2 regions of the Stenotrophomonas sp. JC08 genome follow, and region 1 is predicted to be linked to the other one. Evidence: riboswitches for the same ligand, from Rfam matches in the RefSeq annotation. Region 1 holds a riboswitch; the other holds the start of a gene.
What was found. Region 1 has a riboswitch for thiamine pyrophosphate ahead of thiC (phosphomethylpyrimidine synthase ThiC). Riboswitches for the same ligand answer to the same signal wherever they lie in the genome.
Positions count from the first base shown of each region.

Region 1 (11,265 bases):
GCTGCCGGCGCCGCTGAGCAGCGCCAGGATGACCAGCACCACCGACAGTTCGACCAGATTGAATCCCCCCTGCAGCCGCCGGCACGTCATCGTTTCGCACCTGCACCCGCGGCAACCATCACGTCCTTGCGCAACTCGTGCTGCAGGGCGGTCATCTCGGCCGTGATCTGGGCGATGCGCCGCTGGCGCTCCGGTGTGCCGGGTTGCTGGGTCAAGGCGATCAGCTCACGTCCCAGCTTCTGTGCCTTGAGCGCGACCTTTAGGTTGGTACGTACCGCCTCCGGATTCAGGTCCGGTGGCAAGGTCCCCTGCGCCTCCGCCAGATCCAGCTGCTGCAGGATGGCGGTGGCTTGCGCTTCCTGCATTGCGATCTGCTGGTCCATCTGGGCGATGGAAAGCGCGGCATGCGCCTTCGGCAGACTGGCAGGCGGGAGGGATGTCGACGTGCGTGCCGATGTGGAGGTCGCATCGTCCTGTGCCGTTTCCCACGGTGCCGGCTCACCTGCCATGTCGCTGCGCACGGATTCCGGCGGCTGTGCGCCGGCCGGTGCCTGCACAACTGCCGGCGCTGCAGATGCAGTGCTTTTCCCGGGTGATTTTTTCAGCAGTGTCAGTCCACCGGCCAGCAGCACAGCGGCCAGCGCCAGTCCGATGAGGACTTTGTACGTGCGTGTCACTGCCGGGCTCCTGCCGACGCACCGCCGGCAATACCGGGCAGCTTCAATGTCTGTAGCGAACCGTCCACGTGGCGCAGGCGCAGCCATGTGTCGCCGATGGCGGCCACCCGGCCGCCGCTGGGCAGCCGGCTGCCGACCTGGACGCGGTTGCCGTCGACAATCGCGCTGGTCACGCCCCGGGCGCGGATGATCAGTGACAGGCGTGTGGGGCTGGCAGGCTCGCTATCGCTGTTCCCAAGCGTGTCCATCCCGCCTTCCAACACCGGTGAGCTTGGCGTCTGGCGGGGAAGGGCGATCAGGTCGGCACCGGTTGTTGCCGGCGCCGGGGCGCGCAGTTTGCCCGCGACCTCAAGCACGGCCTTGTTGCGCTGTACCGCGGCCCGCAGCTGGGCGGCCTCGGCGCTTTCGTCGAGGTTGTTGCCGAGGAACAGCACGGCGGGTTTGACGATGACCATCGAGGCCAGCCAGGCCGTGACGCCGATCCAGCCGGCGAGGGCGACCATCGCGATGTATTTCTTCTTCACGGGGTCGGCTCCACGGCGGATGAAGGGGTTCTGCTCAACAGGTAGGAGAAAATGCCGCCATTGCTGGTGCGCGTGCCGCCCCCCGATTGCGGGTCCAGCGGCACCGGGTTGAATCCCTGCCGGCGCAGGCGTTCGACGAAGTGCGCCACCTGCATGCCGGGGGTGCCGCGATCGATATCGACCATGCCGTCCACACGCAGGGTGCGGCTGTCGGCGGGTGGATTGGTTGCAGCCTGGCCGGCCGCATCGGCCGGCTGTTCCACACGCAGCCGCAGGATCCGCACCTCATCCTGTGCGGCTTCCTGGATCAGCTGCAGCCCGGATACCGGGTCCATGCCGGTGGACAGGCCCTTGGCTTTCTCGATGAACCCCAGTGCCGCATCGAAACCCTGCGGCAGGCGCATATCGCCAGCCAATGCCTGGGTCTGCTGTTCGAGTTGGACGATCTGCTGGTTGATCAGCGCGGCACGGTCGTCGGCTTCACCTGCGGCCAGCGCCCAGCGCGCACCCAGTGCGCCCAGTGCGATGGCAAACACCAGCGAGGCGCAGGAGGCCAGCGGCAACGCCCATTCGGCAAGATGGGCGGCACGGCTCGGCAACGGATTGACGGCGATGCGGGTGGAGCTCCGGGAACGCACCCAGTCGATGGCCGACAGCCAGGTGCCGCCGTCGTTGTCCCTGTAGGTGCGGGTCGGTACCTGACGTACCTGGCAGCCGGTGTTGGCTGAAAATATCTCGGCCAGCGTCTCGCTGCTCGTGGATTCGCCCGGCAGTGGCTGTGGCATCAGCAGCGGGCACCACTGGAACACCATGGTCTCGCTGCCATCCTCGTTGTTGCGTGCCAGGTCGTCGGCTACCTGGCCGGCGAGGGCGCCAACGGTCATGGCCAGGTCCGTGGCGTCTTCGCTGTACGCCATCGACGAGCGGTGGATGATGTCGTGCTTGCGCAGCGCCAGCACCGAGAACTGCCGTCCATTCTGGACAATCAGGCCCTCGCCGGACTTGATCGCGTTCCACATCAGCGAGGTGATCGGCACCAGCAGGCAGTGGTCGGGCTGCGCCTCGGCCCAGGCGAAGGTCTGTTGCCAGACATCCAGCGGTACGGCGGTGAACAGGCTCTGGTAGCCGGCACCCATGGTCCGGCTCTTGTGGATGAGGATCTTGCCGTCGCCATCGATCATGCCGTCGGCGCGCAGCCGTTTTTCGATCAGCGCCACCGCGTGCGCGGGGCTGCCTTCCAGCGAAACCACGCTGCTGACACCGCCCTCGAACTCGCAGAACAGCCATGCCGGCTGTTCCACGCGTGGACGTGTCGTGGAGAGGGTGACCGTGTCGTTGTCGAAGACGATCCAGCGTCCGGCCAGTTGGATGATGCTCTGCATGCTCATGGCTGGCTGGCTCCCGTGGTGCTGGTGCTGGCGATGCCGTTGTCGTCGGCCGGACCGGTGCGGAACAGCAGGCTGCCGCGCAAGGTCACCTGCAGAGGGGCCGGTATCCGTTCATCCACGAGTACGGGCAGGTGGAACAGGCCCTCGGCAGGGTTGGTGACCGACAGCTCGAAGGCTTCAGCACCGAACAGGCGGTCCGGCCCGGCGGCGATGCCGGCCAGCAGGGCGGCGGATTCGTCACGTGACAGCTGGGTGGAGCGCAGGTTGATCATGCGTTCGCCCCAGCCCTCGGGTTGCAGCCCGAGGGCGGACAGGCGGTCCATGACCTGTTGCGCGGAACGCGCGTTTTCCACTTTCAGTTGCGCCTCCTGTTGGGCCATCAGCGCCTGGGCAAGCAGCTGATTGCGGCTGCTGAGCTGGTCGTAGGACCTGGCAAGGTCCGTGCGTGCGGCGATGAACCACGTCGCGGCGATGACGAGGGCGATGAGCGAGCCCGCGAACAGCAGCAGTGATAGACGGCGTGACCGGCGCAGCCGGCTCAACGGAGAGGCGGTGGCCATAGTGGTTACTGGTTCATCTTGTAGTGGGCGACCATCGTCATCACCTGGATCGTGTCGTCACCACCACCCTGTGCGGTGGACGTGGTCGAGCCGGTGCTCTGGTCGGTGTTGTTGCCGGCCCATTCCACGCTGATCGTGTCGGCGTTGTCCGAGGCCGCACGTGCGGTGATGCCGGCCTGGCGGAACGCGCCACCCTGCGGATCGGGCTTGCCGTCGATCATCTGGTCCAGCGAGCGCGCCAGGTCCGGGGTCAGGCCGGAAATGACCATGACGTTGCCCGAGCCCGAGCCGGTGCCCGGCGGGTTCCACTGGAAACAGATCTGGATTTCCTGCGGGTTGCCGTTGGTGTCCAGGTAGGCGAAGCGGTCTTCAAAACCCTCACCACGACCCGGTGCCAGGCTGATGCCGGCGCCGCGCATGAAGTCGCGCAGCTTGGCGCCATCGGTCGGCACCAGCGTCACCGCCGGGGTGGTGTTGCGGGGAGCCGCCACGTTGCAGACCGCGCCCTTGCTGGCGGTATTGGCGGTCATGTCGATGTCGTAGTCGCGGCCGCCGACCATCAGGCGCGGTGCGGCCTGGTTGTCGCCGACCGGTGCACCGAAACGCTGGTGGTAGCTGTTGTAGCTCACCACCCACTGGTCGACGAACTTCTGCTTGATGCGGGTGTATTCGGCGTTGCGCTGCACATCACGGCCGATCATGACCGCGCCGATGATGACGCCGATGATGACCAGTACGACGGCCATTTCGACGAGGGTGAAACCGCCTTGCTGGCGCTTGGATCGTAATTTCATTGCAAAAAGCCCCTTGTGGTTGAAGCGAGATGGCGGTTCGATCCGACGAGGAAGGCGACCGGCCGTGTGTTCGCGCCAACTAGATAGGCCGGTGACGTAAGAGCGGCGTAAGACGCGGCGCAGGAGCGCCGAATCGGGCTATCGTGATGCCGGTCTTTTCCATGGGGTGCGCCATGTCACGTCTGTTGTCGCTGTTCTGCCTTTGCGGCCTTGCCACCTTCCCGGCACTGGCCGCCGACCGCATCACCGGCCCGGGCTTTGCCACGCGCTCGGAGGTGATCGCGCCACATGCGATGGCCGCCACCTCGCAGCCGTTGGCCACGCAGATCGCGCTGGAGGTGATGAAGTCCGGCGGTTCGGCGGTGGACGCGGCCATTGCCGCCAACGCCGCCCTCGGGCTGATGGAGCCGACCGGCAACGGTATCGGCGGCGACCTGTTTGCTATCGTCTGGGATCCGAAGACGCAGAAGCTGTACGGCTACAACGGCTCCGGGCGCTCGCCGCGCTCGCTGACGCTGGCCGAGTTCCAGCGCCGCGGACTGAAGGAGATCCCGGCCACCGGACCGCTGCCGGTATCGGTACCCGGTGCGGTGGATGGCTGGTTCGCACTGCACCAGCGCTTCGGCCGCAAACCGATGGCCGACAATCTGGCCCCGGCCATCGGCTATGCACGCGACGGCCACCCGGTGGCCGAGGTGATCGCCTACTACTGGGACCGCTCGGTGCCGAAGTTGTCGCAGTATCCCGGCTTCACCGAGCAGTTCACCATCGAGGGGCGTGCCCCACGCAAGGGCGAGATGTGGCGCAATCCGAATCTGGCCGACACCCTGCAGAAGATTGCCGACGGCGGCCGTGATGCGTTCTACAAGGGCGAGATCGCCCGCACCATCGGCGATTTTTTCAAGGCCAACGACGGTTTCCTCAGCTACGAGGACATGGCCAGCCATCAGGGCGAGTGGGTCGAGCCGGTCAGCAGCAACTACCGCGGCTTTGATGTGTGGGAGCTGCCGCCCAACAGCCAGGGCATCGCCGCGTTGCAGATCCTCAACATCCTGGAAGGCTACGACTTTTCGAAGATCCCGTTCGGTTCGGCCGAGCATGTGCATCTGTTCGTCGAGGCCAAGAAGCTGGCCTTCGCCGACCGCGCCCGCTTCTATGCCGATCCGGCGTTCTCACCGGCACCGGTGCAGCGGCTGGTGTCCAAGGACTACGCGGCGCAGCGGCGCGCGCTGATCTCGATGGACAAGACCTTGAAGGAAGTGCAGCCGGGCACGCCGAAACAACTGGAGGAGGGCGATACCATCTACATGACCGTGGCCGATGCCGACGGCATGATGGTGTCGCTGATCCAGTCCAACTACCGCGGCATGGGCAGCGGCATGGCGCCACCGGGGCTGGGCTTCATCCTGCAGGACCGCGGCGAGATGTTCGTGCTGCAGAAGGATCACCCGAACGGCTACGCGCCGGGCAAGCGGCCGTTCCAGACCATCATCCCGGCCTTCATCACCAAGGATGGCAAGCCGTTCGCGAGCTTCGGCGTGATGGGCGGGGCGATGCAGCCGCAGGGCCATGCGCAGATCGTGATGAACCTGGTCGATTTCGGCAGGAACCTGCAGGAAGCCGGTGACGCGCCGCGCATCCAGCACGAAGGCTCGACCGAGCCCACCGGGCAGGGCGTGGCGATGCGCGATGGTGGCGAGGTCAATCTGGAAACCGGCTTCCCCTACGAAACCATCCGCGCGCTGATGCGCAAGGGCCACCGCGTGGTGTTCGCCGACGGCCCGTACGGCGGCTACCAGGCGATCATGCGTGACGCGGAAAGCGGCGTGTACTACGGCGCCTCGGAAAGCCGCAAGGATGGCCAGGCGGCCGGCTACTGAGCGGGGCGGCATGCGCCGCATGCCGTCTTCTGTCGCGTCCGGGAATGCCGCTTGCGTTGCCGGACCCCGGCCCATCGTGATGATGCACGCGATGCAGCGTGCGATGGCTTTGTGCTCTAATCCCGGCCGAAGCGGGGGTACCAAGGCCAGCGGGCCGCGGTTGAGACAGTCCCTTCGAACCTGATCCGGCTGATACCGGCGTAGGGAAGCTTCGTGTGCCGCCAGTGCAGGTGCCGTAATGGGCCATGCCGGGCGGCGTGCGCCTTCGCTTCGTTCCACCATGCGAATCCCTCGCATGGCCTCGCACCCCGGTGCGGATTGACCAGGACGAATGCCGATGAACGCCCAGCCCAGCCTGCAGCAGCAGGCCCAGCAACTCTCCGGATCCGTGACCCAGCCGATTCCCGGCTCGCGCAAGATCTTCGTGCCCGGCTCGCGTGCCGACCTGCAGGTGCCGATGCGCGAGATCGTGCAGACGCGCACGCCCACCTTGTTCGGTGGCGAGGAGAATCCGCCGGTCACCGTGTACGACACCTCCGGCCCCTACACAGATCCGCAGGCGCGCATCGATCTGGCCGCCGGTCTGGCACCGCTGCGCGCCGCCTGGATCGCCGAGCGTGGCGACACCGGAACGCTGCCGGGCCTGAGTTCGCAGTTCGGGCGTGAGCGCGAAAGCGATGCAAAGCTTGATGCGGTGCGATTCCCCAATCGCGTGCTGCCGCGTCGCGCGCATGGGGGCGCCAATGTCACGCAGATGCATTATGCGCGGCGCGGCATCATCACTCCGGAGATGGAGTTCGTCGCCATCCGCGAAAACCAGCGGCTGGAGGCGGTGCGTGACGCCGGCCTGCTGGCGCAGCACCCGGGACAGAGTTTCGGCGCCAGCATCCAGAACATCATCACCCCGGAATTCGTGCGCGATGAAATCGCCCGCGGCCGTGCGGTACTGCCGAACAACATCAACCATCCGGAAAGCGAGCCGATGATCATCGGCCGCAACTTCCTGACCAAGATCAACGCCAACATCGGCAACAGCGCGGTGTCCTCGGGCATCGCCGAGGAAGTGGAGAAGCTGGTGTGGGCGATCCGCTGGGGCGCGGACACGGTGATGGACCTGTCCACCGGCAAGCACATCCATGAAACCCGCGAATGGATCGTGCGCAATTCGCCGGTACCGATCGGCACCGTGCCGATCTACCAGGCGCTGGAGAAGGTGGATGGACGCGCCGAGGAGCTGACCTGGGAGATCTTCCGCGACACCCTGATCGAACAGGCCGAGCAGGGTGTGGACTACTTCACCATCCACGCCGGCGTGCTGCTGCGGCATGTGCCGCTGACGGCAAAACGCGTCACCGGCATCGTCTCGCGTGGCGGCTCGATCATGGCCAAGTGGTGCCTGGCGCATCACAGGGAGAACTTCCTCTACACGCACTTCGAAGACATCTGCGACATCATGAAGGCCTATGACGTGTCCTTCAGCCTCGGGGACGGCCTGCGCCCGGGCTGCATCGCCGATGCCAACGACGCGGCCCAGTTCGGTGAGCTGGAAGCGCTGGGCGAGTTGACCAAAGTCGCATGGAAGCACGATGTGCAGACCATCATCGAGGGTCCCGGCCATGTGCCGATGCAGCTGATCAAGCAGAACATGGACAAGCAGCTGGCCGAATGCGGCGAAGCGCCGTTCTACACGCTGGGGCCGCTGACCACCGATATCGCACCCGGCTATGACCACATCACCAGTGCCATCGGCGCGGCGATGATCGGCTGGTACGGCACGGCGATGCTCTGCTACGTCACGCCGAAGGAGCATCTGGGCCTGCCCAACCGGCAGGACGTGCGCGACGGCATCATGGCCTACAAGATCGCCGCACATGCGGCCGACCTGGCCAAGGGCCATCCCGGTGCCCAGGTGCGCGACAACGCGCTGAGCAAGGCGCGTTTCGAGTTCCGCTGGGAGGACCAGTTCAACCTCGGTCTGGACCCGGAGAAGGCCCGGGAGTTCCATGACGAGACGCTGCCGAAGGACGCGCACAAGCTGGCCCACTTCTGCTCGATGTGCGGCCCGCATTTCTGCTCGATGAAAATCACCCAGGACGTGCGCGACCATGCCGCCGCGCAGGGCGTGGACGCTGCTGCCGCAGTGGAAGCGGGCATGGCTGAAAAATCGAAGGAGTTCCGTGCGCAGGGAGCCGAGGTCTACAGCGCCGGGTAACAGCCGGCCGGGGGCATGCCGCGTGCTGCCCCCGGCCGCCGATCCATGGATGGGCGCGCCGGCGGTGTCATGACCCATGGCAACGCCGGCGCGTGTTAGCGTTTGATCCGTCCTCGATGGGAGAACCGCCATGCAATTCCGATCCGTACTCCGCCTGGTCGCACTGTCCTCCCTGCTGGCGTTGGCGGCTTGCGCCAGCGGGCCGAGGATTGCCAGCCAGAGCGATCCGGGCGCCGACTTCTCGCGCTATCGCAGCTTCGCGTTCTATACGCCGCTGGCACTGGAGCAGAACGGTTACACCACCATCACCAGCAACCGCATCCGTGCCGCGGTCCGCGCGCAGATGGAAGCCCGCGGTTACGTGTTCGACGAGACTGATCCGGACCTGTGGGTGAATCTCAATGCCTACCTGCAGGACAAGACCCGCGTCACCACGATGCCGGAAGTGGACTACGACTATTACTACAGCTACCGCGCCCGCGGTTACTTTGCGGTGCCGTACTGGCGTGACCGCACCGACGTGCGCCAGTACACCGAAGGCACGCTCAATGTGGACCTGGTGGATGCGCGGCGGAAGCAGCTGGTCTGGGAAGGTATCGCGGTCGGCACCGTCGGCCGTGCCGACGCGCAGCGGCGTGGTGAGCAGATCGATACCGCGGTTGCGGCGATATTCGCCGCCTATCCCCACCGGGTGGCGGCCACCCACTGAGGCGCAAGCGCGTGAAGCAGGCGCCAAGTTCGGACTCCGGAGCGCCGGAAGCACCGGAGCGTGCCCGGCTGAAATGGATCGTGCTGGCACGCCGGCACCCGTCGGCATGGCTGCTGGCGGTGCAGTTGCTGGTCGTGCTGCTGTACCCGTCGATGGAAAACATGCCGGCTGGCCGCGTCGTATTCGGCGTGTTCGGCATGGCGGTGCTGGGGCTGGCGGTGTGGGTGGTGCGGCGCAGTCCGCTGGCGATCTGGATGGCCTTGCTGCTGGCGCTGCCGGCGGTGGTCTTCTCGGTCACCGGCGTATTGCTGGAGCGGCACAACCTGATGATGGTGGCGCAGGTGTTCGAATGCCTGCTCTATTTCTATACGACCTGCAGCCTGATCGCCTACATGCTGCAGGATCACAAGGTCACCCGTGACGAGCTGTTCGCCGCCGGCGCCACCTTCACCTTGCTGGCGTGGGCATTCGCATTCGCGTATTCGGTCTGCCAGTACTGGTTGCCGGGCAGTTTCACGGCCACCAGCGTGGGCGAATTGCGTAGTTGGACCGAACTGCTTTATCTGAGCTTCAGTCTTCTCTCAGGGGTGGGGCTGAGTGACGTGGTGCCGGTACATCCACAGGCGCGTGCGCTGGTCATGCTGGAGCAGTTTGCCGGCGTCATGTATGTGGCACTGGTGGTTTCCAGACTGGTGGGACTGGCGATTCACAAAGCCGGAAGAATGAACGCCAGATAAAAATATCGCGCCCGGAGGCGCGAATATTGAAACGGATTATGTGAATTCATCGGCGAGAGAGAGCCTGATGTCGTCCCGCGCGCATACGCAGGGAACCGCCCATAGGCTAATATCCGCCCGGTCAGATACTTTTGCTTTTCACGTTGACGCCGTTTGCGGAATTTGGCGGTTCACTGGTTGCGTCGCTTCCAGGGGGCGGGCACGGGAGTGTGCCCACCAGCGATTTTTTCCCTGAGTGGCATGGAAACTTCCAACATTGAAAAACAGGCAGCCGACCGGCTGCTGATCGGCGACTGTCTTGTAGTGGTGTCCTCGCGTGAGGTGCATCTGCCGGGCGTACGCCGTTTGCGGCGGCTGACACCCAAGAGTGTGGCGGTGTTGCTGGTGCTGGCGCGCAACGCCGGGCAGGTTGTCACCCGCGACGAGCTGTTTGCCGAAGTCTGGCCGGACACCATGCCGACCAACGACGTGCTCACCCAGGCGGTCACGCAACTGCGCAAGGCCTTCACCTCCAGCGAGAGCGGCAGTGATGGCGCGGCCTACATCGAGACCATCGCCCGGACCGGCTATCGCCTGCTGGTGCCGGTGTCGTGGCAGGACGTGGCGGTTGATGAAAGTGCTGGTGCGGTAGCAGCAGGTTCCTCTGCGCCGGACAGCGCACCGCTTGCGGATAGGGACAAGCCGCTGCGTACGGCACGCCGCCGCGTGCGGCGCTACCTGCTGATCGCCGCGGGAGTGGTGCTGCTGGCCAGTTCCCTGATCATGTTCTGGCTGCTGTGGATGCGCCAGGAAGCCGCTGACACGAACGTACTGAGCAGCAGTGGCACCCGGGTGGTGGGCAGTCCCGAGCGCCCGTATCGGCTGATCACCTCCAGCGCCGACTTCGAGACCTCTCCCGCGTTGTCGCCAGATGCATCGCTGGTGGTCTTTGCGCGTGAGAAGGCGGGGCTGTCGAGCCTGTGGGTGCAAAGCACCGGCGCCACCACAGCGGCACAGCTGCTTGAACCTCCCGCCGACGCGTCCGACCGCTTCCCGGCCTGGTCGCCGGATGGGCGCGAAATCGCCTTCGCCCGTTTCCTGCCGGAAGGGCGGTGCGACGTTCTGCTGGTGGCCGCCACCGGTGGCGGTGCGCGTCGGGTGGCCGGCTGTGACGGCACCGAGATGCTCAGCTTCGACTGGTCGCCGGACGGGCGTCGCCTGATCTTCGGCTCGATGACCGGCCGTTACGCCAGTCGTGGCATCCGCATGTTGGATCTGGCCTCCGGCCGCTGGTCGGAGCTGTCCTATGCGGTGGGGCCCGATGACTTCGACTATGCGCCACGCTATTCGGCCGACGGCAAGCGGATCGGCTTCATACGCAATCCGCAGGTGGGTGACCTGTGGGTGATGGATGCGGATGGCGGCAATGCCACGCGCTTGACCGAGGAAGCGGCGGAAATGCGTGGCTGGAGCTGGCTGGGCGCCGATGCGATGGTGTTCGGCCGCAGGGTCGACAGCGAGTCGCGGCTCTATCGGCTGGAGGTGGACACGGGCGTGTTGCGCGATCTTGGCCTGGGTGATGCGGAAAGTCCGACGGTTTCCGGCAACGGCGCGCAGCTGGCGTTCAAGCGCAACCAGCCGCGGTTCGCCCTGGTCAGGTATCCGCTGGGCGATTCCGGTGAAAAGCCGCAGCGGCTGTTCGCCTCATCCGGACGCGACGGACAGCCGATGGTGTCGCCCGATGGCGCGCATCTGGCATTCACCTCCGACCGCTCGGGCGTATTCGCATTGTGGTGGGGGCGACT
Region 1 is NZ_CP197473.1:2,569,222-2,580,486, reverse strand. It holds gene ACSBPQ_RS11870 (type II secretion system protein) at 1-90, opposite strand, end outside; gene ACSBPQ_RS11865 (hypothetical protein) at 87-677, opposite strand; gene ACSBPQ_RS11860 (hypothetical protein) at 674-1,201, opposite strand; gene ACSBPQ_RS11855 (hypothetical protein) at 1,198-2,589, opposite strand; gene ACSBPQ_RS11850 (hypothetical protein) at 2,586-3,149, opposite strand; gene ACSBPQ_RS11845 (prepilin-type N-terminal cleavage/methylation domain-containing protein) at 3,155-3,943, opposite strand; gene ggt (gamma-glutamyltransferase) at 4,117-5,823, shown strand; TPP riboswitch at 5,947-6,048, shown strand; gene thiC (phosphomethylpyrimidine synthase ThiC) at 6,161-8,035, shown strand; gene ACSBPQ_RS11830 (DUF4136 domain-containing protein) at 8,166-8,744, shown strand; gene ACSBPQ_RS11825 (ion channel) at 8,813-9,481, shown strand; gene ACSBPQ_RS11820 (winged helix-turn-helix domain-containing protein) at 9,722-11,265, shown strand, end outside.

Region 2 (11,265 bases), 150 kb from region 1:
ACAGCAGCACGAACAACACCAGCAGGCAGGCCTCCAGCACGTTGATGCCACCGTTGGCCAGCACCCGCGCCATCATCCAGGTCGCCGCCGCCGTCATCAGCGCGGTGGCGCCGAACACATACAGCCGCCGCAGCAGGATATTGCGCGGCGCGGTGCCCTGCCGCGGCACCTGCAGGCGACCGGTGCGCAGGGACTGCTCGGGCATCGGCAACGGATGTTCGTCCGGCAGGATGGCGATGCCGGCATCGCGGCACGGCGTGGCATCAGCCACCGGCGTCACCGACAACGCTCCACCGCCGCGACGGCGGGACAACAGCGGGCCGGGCGACAACCCCGGTCCGGACAGGCATGAGCGCTATTTCCGTGATGCACCGGCTTACCTCTGTGTGACGACGTGGGAGTACGGAAGCTAGAGGGCGCACCATAAACAGGGCGCGAACAGACCATCCGCAGCGCGACAAGGCCACTGCTGGGCACCGCACAGATCCCGTGTTGGACGGGGAGTGACGGCGTGTCATGGCCCTCTGGCCGCCGCCTTGGGGCGTTGCGGCGGCGGGGAATTATCCTGCAAACAAAACAGCCTGGAAGTATTTCCCGCAGGTTGTCCCGTCCGCGGCCCGCACTGCCAGAAAGCAGTCCGGCACCGGTCAGAGATGGTCACGCCAGGACATTACCGCATGCGCCACCACGCCGGGCCGCGACGCAGCGCGCCTGCATCCATTGCGGGAATGCGCCCGGCTTTTCCTACCAAAACCCTCACCGCCACCGGCCAGTCATACCGGCCATATCCAGCGGCTGCAGTGGAAGCACCGGCGTTTTCAACTGGCCCGGTACTTTGCGCCGCTCAGGCCGGACGATCGGACAGCAGGCCGATACGGCGGAACCACATTTCCACCGGCACGGTCACCAGCGGCGGCATCGCCGCCAGCAGCGCCACCAGCACCGCCCACAGCGGCCACTTCAACTTGCCCCATGCATACAGGCTCACCGCCACGTAGAACAGGAACGCCAGCCCATGCAGGCGACCGAACAGCCACACCCCCAGATCGGTGGTCTGCGTGCCGTATTTCAGCAGCATGCCGATCAACAGCCCCGCCCAGGTCACAGCTTCGACAAAGGCGGCGATGGCGAACAGCCGTCCGGCGGGAGACAGGGATTTCACGGGCATGGGGATGCGGTTCCAGCAATTTGAAGAGCGGCGATTGTAGGCGAGCCGCTGCCGCAGCGACGCTTGCAGGCGTCCGCACTCCTAACGCCTATCAACCCGGCCCATGGCCCGGGCATCGACCTGCGACTGGAAGCCTTCCGGCCGCTACCGCCCGCTCAACCGAAGAAATGCAGGAATCCCAGCGGGTCGTGCATGCGTGCAATTGCATACACCATCGCGAACACCAGCAGTGCCGCCGCATAGAACCCGGCCTTCACCGCCCGCGTCCGGCCGCGCCGCAGCGCGAACACCCCCAGCACGATATAGATCACCAGCAGCACCAGCTTCACCGTCAGCCAGCCATTGGCGAACATCGCGCCCGGCAATATCGTCAGCAGCATCAGCGCCGCGGTCAGCAGCGCGGTGTCGATGCTGTAGCTGAACCAGCGCACCACCAGCCAATGCGGCCAACGCATACCGGCCAGCACACCGGCACCACGCAGCGCGAAAATCAGGCCGCTGCACAGGGCCATCGCGATATGGACGGCTTTGATCTGCGGGTAGAACTCGATCATCGATAGACCTCGAAGGACGTCACTGGCGATGGCGGCCACCACTGCCGTGGCCGGTGCCGCCTGATGGCCACATTCTGGCCGAAGCGGTACGACACCATCTTGACCTGCATCAGCCGGCCGGCCTGTGAGCCGTTGCCGCCGGCACTGGTGATGCCATGCCCGCAACGACAAAGGGCGGCCGAAGCCGCCCCTTGCCTTTCACACCATCACGCGGGGATCAGCGCGTGTTGTTGCCGGACTGCGTGACCTTGCCGGGGCTCAGCCACAGCGCCGCCACGAACAGTCCCACCAGCAGTGCACCGACCGCGAAGATCGTGTCGCCCGGTACACGCAGCCACACCAGCAGGTCGATGATCGAGCGGTTCATGAACTCCGCCGAACGTGCATACCAGTAGCCGTGCTCCAGGTTGGCTTCCAGCTGCAGCACGCCCATCGGCAGCAGTGTCAGGATGGCCATCAGCGCCAGGCCGATGTTCATCGCCCAGAAGCCGCCGCGCAGCAGACCGGTCTTCCACACCGCATCCGGGCGCAGGCCACGCAGGCAGTACAGCATCAGGCCGATGCCGAGCATGCCGTACACACCGAACAGCGCCGTGTGGCCGTGGGCCGCGGTCAGGTTGGTACCCTGCATGTAGAACAGCGCCAGCGGGGTGTTGATCAGGAAGCCCAGCAGGCCGGCGCCCACCAGATTCCAGAAGCTCACCGCCAGGAAGAACATGATCGGCCAGCGGTAGCGCTCCATCCACGGCGTGGCGCGGCTGTTGCTCCAGGTCTCATAGGCTTCCAGCCCGATCAGCGCCAGCGGTACCACCTCCAGCGCGGATATACCCGCACCGACCGCGATCACCCCGGTGGTGACACCGGCGAAGTACAGGTGGTGGAACATGCCCAGCACACCGCCGGCCATGAACACGATGGTGGCGAACAGCACGTTGATCGTCGCCGAGCGGCCACGCACCAGCCCCAGCTTGACGAAGATGAAGCTGATCACCGCGACCGCGAACACCTCGAAGAAGCCTTCCACCCACAGGTGCACGATCCAGAAGCGCCAGTAGGTGATGATCGAGATGTGGGTGTGTTCCTTCCACATCAGGCCGGCGGCATACAGCAGGCCGATCGCCACCGTGGACAGGAACAGCAGTCCGGCGATATGGCGGGCTTCATGGGTCTTGCTGCGCAGGGCCGGCCACAGCGCGCGGCCCACCAGCACCAGCCACAGCATCAGGCCGATGAACAGGTACACCTGCCAGAAGCGGCCGATGTCGGTGTATTCCCAGCCCTGGTGGCCGAACCAGAAGTTCTTGTCCAGACCCAGCTTCTGCATCACCGCCAGCCACTGCCCGGCGAACGAGCCGACCACGATGACGATCAGGCTGATGAACAGGAAGTTCACCCCCAGCCGCTGGTACTTGGGTTCATGACCGGAAATCGCCGGCCCCAGGTACAGGCCGGTGGCCAGCCACGCGGTGGCGATCCACAGGATGGCCAGCTGCGTGTGCCAGCTGCGCGTCACCGCGTAGGGCAGGTAGTTGGCCAGCTGGAAACCGTAGGCCTCCTGGCCTTCGATCTGGTAGTGCGCGGTGGTTGCACCCAGCAGGATCTGCACCAGGAACAGCGCCATCACCACCCAGAAATACTTGGCGGTGGCACGCATCGACGGCGTCACCGTGATGCTCAGCGACGGATCGGTGGACGGCGGCACCAGCGGCTTTTCCTTGCCGTGGTAGACCGCGTAATGCCAGGCCAGCAAGGCGATGCCGGCAATCATGAAAAGAATGGAGAACATCGACCACATGAAGCTGCTGGAGGTGGGCGTATTGCCGACCAGCGGTTCGTGCGGGAAGTTGTTGGTGTACGACTTCACATCACCCGGGCGATTGGTCACCGTCGCCCACGACGCCCAGAAGAAGAAGGCGTTCATCTTGGCGCGATGCTCGGCGTCGGGCACCGGGTTCTCGCGCAGGGCATAGGCCTCGCGCAATTCGGCGGTAGCCGCATCGTCGGAGAACACGCTGGAGTAATGCGTGCCCACCTGCGCGATGGCCTGCGCACGTTCGTCGGAAATGACGATCGTTCCGGTGGCCGGATCGTAGGTATTGCGACGGATTTCAGGCTTGATCTCGGCCTGCAGCTTGGCCTGCTCGCTCGAATCCAGCGCCTCGTACGCTTTCCCGAACTCGGCCTGCGCGCGCAGGTCCAGCATCGCCAGCACCTCGCGGTGCAGCCATTCGGCCGACCAGTCAGGTGCGATCAACGCACCATGGCCCCAGATCGAACCGTTCTGGTGACCACCGATGCTCTGCCATACCTGCCGCCCGACCTGGATGTCGTCACGGGTGTAGACCACCTGCCCGCTCTCGGTGACGACCTTCTCCGGCATCGGCGGCGCGGTCTGGTAAAGATCCTTGCCCAGCCAAAGCATGATGCCGAAGCTGATGATCAGCAGGGCGCCTAAACCCACCCATAGCTGTCTGGTTATTTTTACGCTCTTTGGTTCCACAGCTTGCCCCTTCTATCCGGAAGACAGCGCCATATTCCCCAGTTACGCACAACCGTATGTTGACTTTGGTCAAGTGCAGCCCCATGAAGCCCGCCACGCGGGCCGCAGGGATCACTTGCCACACTGCACTTTCCCACCGCTGTGCGACCACCCCGCACCCCTGCGACCGGTTTGCCCCGCCTCCAGGCCCATGACTGCAACAAAGCCCAGGCAGCATGCAAACCGTTTGGACAGGCGGCTGGAACTCCCAGGCCACCTGCCCTGCCCCAAGCGTGCCGGGCCATCTTCCGCCTATGTGGCGGGATTTACCATTGCGAGGCCGCAGCGGATCACGCCACCCGCGAACCTGCGGAAACTGTTGCAATCGAAACCATGCGCTGATGACCTGCCCATCTGTCACCGGCCCCGCGCAGATTGGAATGGCAGAGGCAGCCCCGGAATCGCACCGCCCTGCCGCCGGCCCGGTGTTCTTGTGGCCTTTCCGATTTCAGGCGGCCTTATTCGCCGCCTTCGTCCATGCCCGCAGGCCCATCACCGCCAGGGCGATGAACAGCACATACAGCCCGGCGGTCAGGTTGAGCGACTTGACCGCGTACATGCCCACGTACACCACGTCGACCACGATCCACAGCCACCATGCGGCGACATGACGGCGGGCCTGCCACCATTGCGCGACCAGGCTGAGCGCGGCCAGCATCGCATCCAGCCACGGCAGCGCGGCATCGGTAAAGTGGTGCATGGCCGCGCCGAGGGCGAGGCCGAACAGCACGCCCAACCCCAGATCACGCCACAGATGCGCCCCCGGCAGCGCGGCGATGGTCACGCGTCCGTCGCCTTGCACCCGCCGCCGCCAGTTGAACCAGCCGTACAGCAGGAACGCGGCGAACGCGCCCTGCAGCAGCATGTCCGAATACAGCCGGGCGTCGGCGAACACCAGCGCGTACAGGCCGACCGACACCAGCCCGACCGGCCATGCCAGCATCCGCCGCTGCGCCATCAGCCAGACGCCGAGGATGCTGAAGCCGACCGCCGACCATTCCAGCAATACCGGGTTCACAGCGCGATGCTGACCGACAGGCGCGCCTGGCGCGGCGCACCGGGGAACAGGTAGTAGTCACCCGAGCTGCTGCCGGTATCGCGCCAGTAGAAGCGGTTGAACACGTTGTCCACCGACAGGTTCCAGTTCAGCGCATGTCCGTGCAGCCGGTGCTGGAAGCACAGGCCGGCATCGGCGACGTTGTAGCCGGGCGCACGCACGCGGCCATCGGCGGTGGCCACATTCGAGGACGCATAGCGCCAGCCGCCGGTGACGCTCAGGCCCGGCACGAACGGCAGCTGGTAGTCCACGTGCAGGGTGGCACGCGTGCGCGGCACGTTGATCAGCTGATGGCCTTCATACGCCGGCGTGCCGGTGTCGCGTGCACGGGCCTGCAGCACGCTGGCGCTGGCGGTCAGCTGCAGACGCTCGCTGATACGACCCTGCGCACTCAGCTCCAGCCCGGTATGGGCCTGCTGGCCTTGCTGCACGAAGGTATGACCATAGGCGCTGTCGTCAGGCATGGCGTACTGGAACGGCCGGGTGGTGCGGAACAGCGCCGCGCCCAGCGTCAGCGCATCGGCGTGGGTGTACTTGGCGCCCACTTCGATCTGGCGCGAGCGTACGGCGGGCAGGTAGGTGCCTTCGTTCGTCGTCCAGAACGGCGCTTCCTGGCCGAGCGAGATGCCCTGCGCATAGCTGGCGTAGAGATTGAGGGCGTCATTCGCATTCCAGATCAGTGCGGTCTGCGGCAGGAAGCGCGACAGCCGGCTGGCGCGTTCGGGATTGCCGCGCTTGTCCCACGCGCGCTCATCCAGATGCACGAAACGGCCACCGGCCAGCCACTGCCAATCCCCGGCGATGCGGATACGATCGAGCACGAACAGCGCCTTCTGCGCGCTGTCCAGCCGCCGTACATGGGCGCCGGGCTGCAGCGGCGAAGGGCTGAACTGCGGCACCTCCGGATCGTGGATATTGCCGGTGCCGACGTAGTCGTTGACGTTGCGGCGCCGGTCCACGGTGCGGTCGAAGTAGTCGGCGCCCAGCGTCAGCTGGTGCTCGATGTCGCCGGTCGTGAAGCGGCCACGCAGTTCGGCGCGCAGCTGCCGGTTGCGGCGGGTGTCGTCCGGGCTGCGGTAGTCGTAGATGTCGTAGTCGCCATTGGGCGCGAAAAAGTTGCCCGGCACGCTGCCGTCGGCACATTCGGTGGCGTAGTAGCAGCCATAGGCGAAGGCGACGTTGTCATCGATGATCGAGCGGCTGTAGCTGGCCACCACCCGCGACTGCCAGGCCGGGCTGAAATCGTAGGTGTGCAGTGCGCTGAGGTTGGTGCTGTCGATGCCCACCGGCTGCTGCCAGGCCTGGTAGCCGAGCATGTGTTTGGGATCCACCTCATCGGGCAGTGCCACCGCGCCGAGCAGCTGGTAGCCGGAGGCCGAACGCTGCGCGCTGGTCTGGTAGTTGGCATCCAGCTGCAGCTTGCCGCGCTCACCGATCAGCCAGTCGGTGGCCAGCGCGTAGAAATTGCGACGGCCATCACCATGCTCGATGTAGGAGCCGCTGTCATCCCATGCCGCGTTGAAGCGCACGCCGATACGCGGGGTGATCCAGTGGCCTACGTCCATGGCGGCATAGCGGGTGCCTTCGGCATCGGTGGCGAGGGTGATGCTGCGCACCTCGGCCGGGCGCTTGCCCACATAGTTGATGACGCCACCGGGCGCGATAACGCCCGCCGCCAGCCCGGCCTCGCCCTTGAGAATTTCCACCTGCTGCACGTTCTCCAGCGCCAGCCGCTGTTCACCGGCAACACTCAGGCCGTTGAAGCGGTAGCCGGTGGCGGTATCCAGCGCGAAGCCGCGGATGGCGATGTTCTGGTAGTAGCCCACCGGCGCGTAGCTGTCGCCGAGCGAGGCATCGTTGTGGGCCAGTTCGGAGAGGCTGCGGACGTGGCGGCTGTCGAGCAGCTCACGGTCCAGCACGTTGATCGAGGCCGGGGTGTTCTTCCAGTCGCCGGGGCCGAAGCTGTTGGACTGCGTGTCCTTCGCACCGGGTTGCTCGGCCTGCACGCGCACGGTCGCCAGTTCGGTGGCGGTGCGTTCCTGCGCCTCGGCTTCAAGGGGGCTGGCGTGCAGCGGCAGTGCCGCGCCCAGCGCAGCGCTCAACAACGTGATTCGGTAGCAGCGGTTCATTCGTTCGTCATCAGCCGGATGGGGGAGACGAAGCGAAGGCGCGCAGGCCATCCAACCCTGAAGGTGGTGTGCCTGCTGCTCAAAGCTCCCTACGCCGGTGCAAGCCGGATCAGGTTCCAAGGGACTCTCTCAGCCTGCGATAACCAGGCACCCCCGCTTCAGTCGCGTATTGGACCACAAACGGTACGGTTTTTCCTGTGCTGGTGTTCAGGCAGCCGCGCGCAACGCGTCCAGCAGCGCCTGTCCGTCGCGCGTGCCGAACCAGCGTGCATGGCCGAGCAGGAAGTCATGCCAGGCCACATCGGCATTGGCGGTGGAGCCGGTGGCACCGTGGAAGTACTCCACCTCCGACAGGGCGAAGTCGAAATGCACCACCGGCAACAGGTCGGCCAGCAGCTGCACCTGTCGCGCGGACAGCGGCCGCTGCTGCCGGTAGCCCTCCAGCAGCGCCAGCGCGGTGGCCACATGCACCGCCTCCATGCCGCGCTCCAGCTGCAGCCACGCCACCGCGTTGCGCTCGATCGCCGTGGCCAGATCGAACAGCGCACTGGTCGGCGAGGCCAGGCCGAAATCGAACACGCTCGCCACCACCGTGGCATCGCCCTCGCGTTTCCACAGCAGGTTGGAGACATGCCAGTCGTTGTGCGCCCACAGCCGCGGCTCGGCCTGCAGACGTGCAGCCAGACCCGCGTGCCACGGCAGCACCCCCTGTTCGAGCGACTGCCGCCAGGGCTTGTGTGACAGGTAGTCGGCCAGTGCCGGGCGCTGGCGGAAGTCGCGTTCCAGCATCGCGATCGGATCGTCGCTGCGCAGCAGGTCATCGCGCGCGACCAGCATGTGCGTGCTGCGCTGTGGCGCGTGGTACCCGGCCGACGCCTGATGCAAGCGGGCAAGCATCCGGCCGGCTTCATGCGCCTGGTCCAGAACGGTCAGCGGCGTCCACGAAGGTGCATCGCGATACAGGTCCTCGCCCTCGGCGACAGCATGCACCTCGTAGGTCCAGTCGCCCTGCTCGAGCGCGGTGACACCGTCGCGATCCTGCAGCACCTTCACCACCGGCACGCCGGCAGCGCCCAGATGCGCGATGAAGCGATGCTCCTCGCCCAGCGTCACCGCCGTGCGGACATGGCGGTGATGACGCTTGATGAAGTAGCGGCCGGACGTGCCACCGACGATGGCCGCCGCCGACATCGGCCGCGGACTGTGCCACTGCACCGTGCCGGCACCTTGCAGCTGCGCAAAGCGCTCGCGCAGCCAAGCCACCTCGGCTTCGCTGATCGCAGGCCAGTCGGCAGGCACCTCGTCGTTGTTGAGGCCCTGGACGCGGTGGTCGATGGTGTTCATGCAAGAAAAAACCGGGGTCAGAGTCGAATTCTGCCTGTTTTCCCGCTGCCGGGTTGGTGAGGCCAGGCCGGCGTCGCCTCCAATCCTGTCTGCTGCGGTCACTTGCCTGTCCCCGCACGGCTTGCTGCAATGCGCTCCACCTTGAGGGAGCGGCACATGCAGGAAATCGGGGAATGGCTGCTGGTGAACCCGGCGCGGATCATGGTGCTGGTGTCACTGGTTTTCAGCACCTTCATCCTGTGGGGCGAATATGGCGGGCGCCGCAGCGGCGGCAGTGGTTGGCTGACGCTGGCACGTGTCGGCATCGGCTCGATTTTCAGCGTGGTCACCGCCATCGTCGCCGCATTCTTCGGCGGCGTGGGCGCGTTCTTCGGCTATCTGCTGGTGCAGATCCTGGTCTGCGTGGTGCTGCCGCTGGTACTGGTCGACAGGATCTGACGCAGGGACGCGACAACCGGGAAAAACGGCAAAAATGGGGGCAAATCCCGGGACATCCCACTCCATCCGCTGTTTTCCCAAGCCAGGTGATGCTCTCTATTCAAGCCGCGGGCCATCCTGATCGATGACCACTTCGCCATCTTCCTTGGCGAATGGACGGGTGACCGTCGGCAGAATGTCGAGCACAACCTCGGATGGCCGGCACAAACGCGTGCCCAGCGAAGTGACCACAAATGGCCGATTGATCAGGATCGGATCGGCCAGCATCGCATCGATCAACTGCTCGTCCGTCATCGTCGGATCGTCCAACCCGAGAGCTTCGTACGGCGTGCCTTTCTTCCGCAGGGCATCGCGCACGCCCAGGCCGGCCGCGGCGATCAATTCGACCAGACGATCACGCGTCGGCGGCTCATGCAGATAGTCGATGACGGTCGGCTCGATGCCGGCATGGCGGATCAGCGCCAGCGTGTTGCGCGAAGTGCCGCAGGCGGGGTTGTGATAGATCGTGGCGTCCATGGTGGCGTCCTTAGGTGCTGGCCGATGAAGTCCCGCAGCATTCGCTGCGTGCGGGCCGGGAGACTTCTGCATTGGCGACATCGGCAGAAGCTGCAGGAACGATCGCGGTGAGCGGCGGCAACGTCACCGCGCCGGAGGCGGCGGCCAGCTTCGCTGCGGCCAAATCGCCTTTGCGTTCGCTGTAGCGGTCGGTGAGATAGTCGCTGCGGTCGCGAACCAGCAGGGTGAATTTGACCAGCTCCTCCATTACATCCACCACGCGGTCGTAGTACGGGGACGGCTTCATCCGCCCGTCGTCGTTGAACTCCTGCCAGGCCTTCGGCACCGAGGACTGGTTGGGGATGGTGACCATGCGCATCCAGCGGCCCAGCTGGCGCAGGGCGTTGACGACATTGAACGACTGCGAGCCGCCGCACACCTGCATTACCGCCAGGGTCCGACCCTGGGCCGGGCGCACACCGCCGTCTTCCAGCGGCAGCCAGTCGATCTGGTTCTTGAACACCGCCGTCAGGGTGCCATGTCGTTCCGGGCTCACCCAGACCTGGCCTTCCGACCACTGTGACCATTCGCGCAGCTGCCGGACCTTGGGATGGTCCGGGCTCACGCTGTCCAGCATCGGCAGCTCACTTGGATCAAACACCCGGGTTTCAGCGCCGAAGTGGCGCAACAGCCGTTCGGCTTCCAGCGCGAGCTTGCGACTGAAGGACTGCGGGCGCAGCGAGCCGTACAGGATCAGGATTCGCGGGGGATGTGCCGAGCCCGATACGCCCAGCTTGTCCTGCGTGGGGATGTCCAGCACCTCCGGTGCCAGATTGGCCATCTCGGGAATCGTCATGTCGATTGCACGCCATCTTTAATTTCCATTATTCTAGAATTATGAAACTTGACGAAGCAACCATCGCCCTTGCGGCGCTCGGACAGGCGACCCGGCTCTCGGTCTTCCGCCTGCTGGTCGAGGCCGGTCCGTGCGGCCGGATGCCCGGCGAGATTGCCGAGGCCTTGTCGCTGCCCGGCGCGACCTTATCCTTCCACCTCAAGGAGCTTGCCGCCGCGGGGCTGGTCCATAAAGAGCCGCGTGGCCGCAACATCTGCTACCGGGCCGACTTCGACGCCATGAATGCTCTGATCGGGTTCCTTACCGACAACTGCTGCGGCGACAGAGCCCGGTGTCTTCCGGCCTCCGGCACCTCCCGCAAGGGCACACAGGAAGCGGACAAGGACTGATCCATGCTGACTGCACTGCTGATATTCATCGCCACTATTGCCCTGGTCATCTGGCAGCCCAAAGGCCTAGGGGTGGGATGGAGCGCCATGCTGGGCGCTGTATTGGCCTTGTTGACCGGGGTGGTGGCGCTGGCGGACATCACGACGGTCTGGGGTTTTGTCTGGAACGCCACCTTCACTTTTGTCGCGGTGATCATCATCAGCCTGCTGCTGGATGAAGCCGGGTTCTTCGAGTGGGCGGCGCTGCATGTGGCGCGCTGGGGCAAGGGCAGCGGACGCCGGCTGTTCACCTTCCT
Region 2 is NZ_CP197473.1:2,724,061-2,735,325, forward strand. It holds gene mdoH (glucans biosynthesis glucosyltransferase MdoH) at 1-286, opposite strand, end outside; gene ACSBPQ_RS12475 (DUF3817 domain-containing protein) at 845-1,168, opposite strand; gene ACSBPQ_RS12480 (SirB2 family protein) at 1,324-1,722, opposite strand; gene ACSBPQ_RS12485 (nitric-oxide reductase large subunit) at 1,940-4,144, opposite strand; gene pnuC (nicotinamide riboside transporter PnuC) at 4,710-5,267, opposite strand; gene ACSBPQ_RS12495 (TonB-dependent siderophore receptor) at 5,276-7,447, opposite strand; TPP riboswitch at 7,517-7,612, opposite strand; gene ACSBPQ_RS12500 (phosphotransferase enzyme family protein) at 7,655-8,791, opposite strand; gene ACSBPQ_RS12505 (hypothetical protein) at 8,948-9,229, shown strand; gene arsC (arsenate reductase (glutaredoxin)) at 9,326-9,745, opposite strand; gene arsH (arsenical resistance protein ArsH) at 9,756-10,580, opposite strand; gene ACSBPQ_RS12520 (ArsR/SmtB family transcription factor) at 10,622-10,969, shown strand; gene ACSBPQ_RS12525 (arsenic transporter) at 10,973-11,265, shown strand, end outside.
Region 2: another riboswitch for thiamine pyrophosphate. It lies ahead of ACSBPQ_RS12495 (TonB-dependent siderophore receptor); the one in region 1 lies ahead of thiC (phosphomethylpyrimidine synthase ThiC).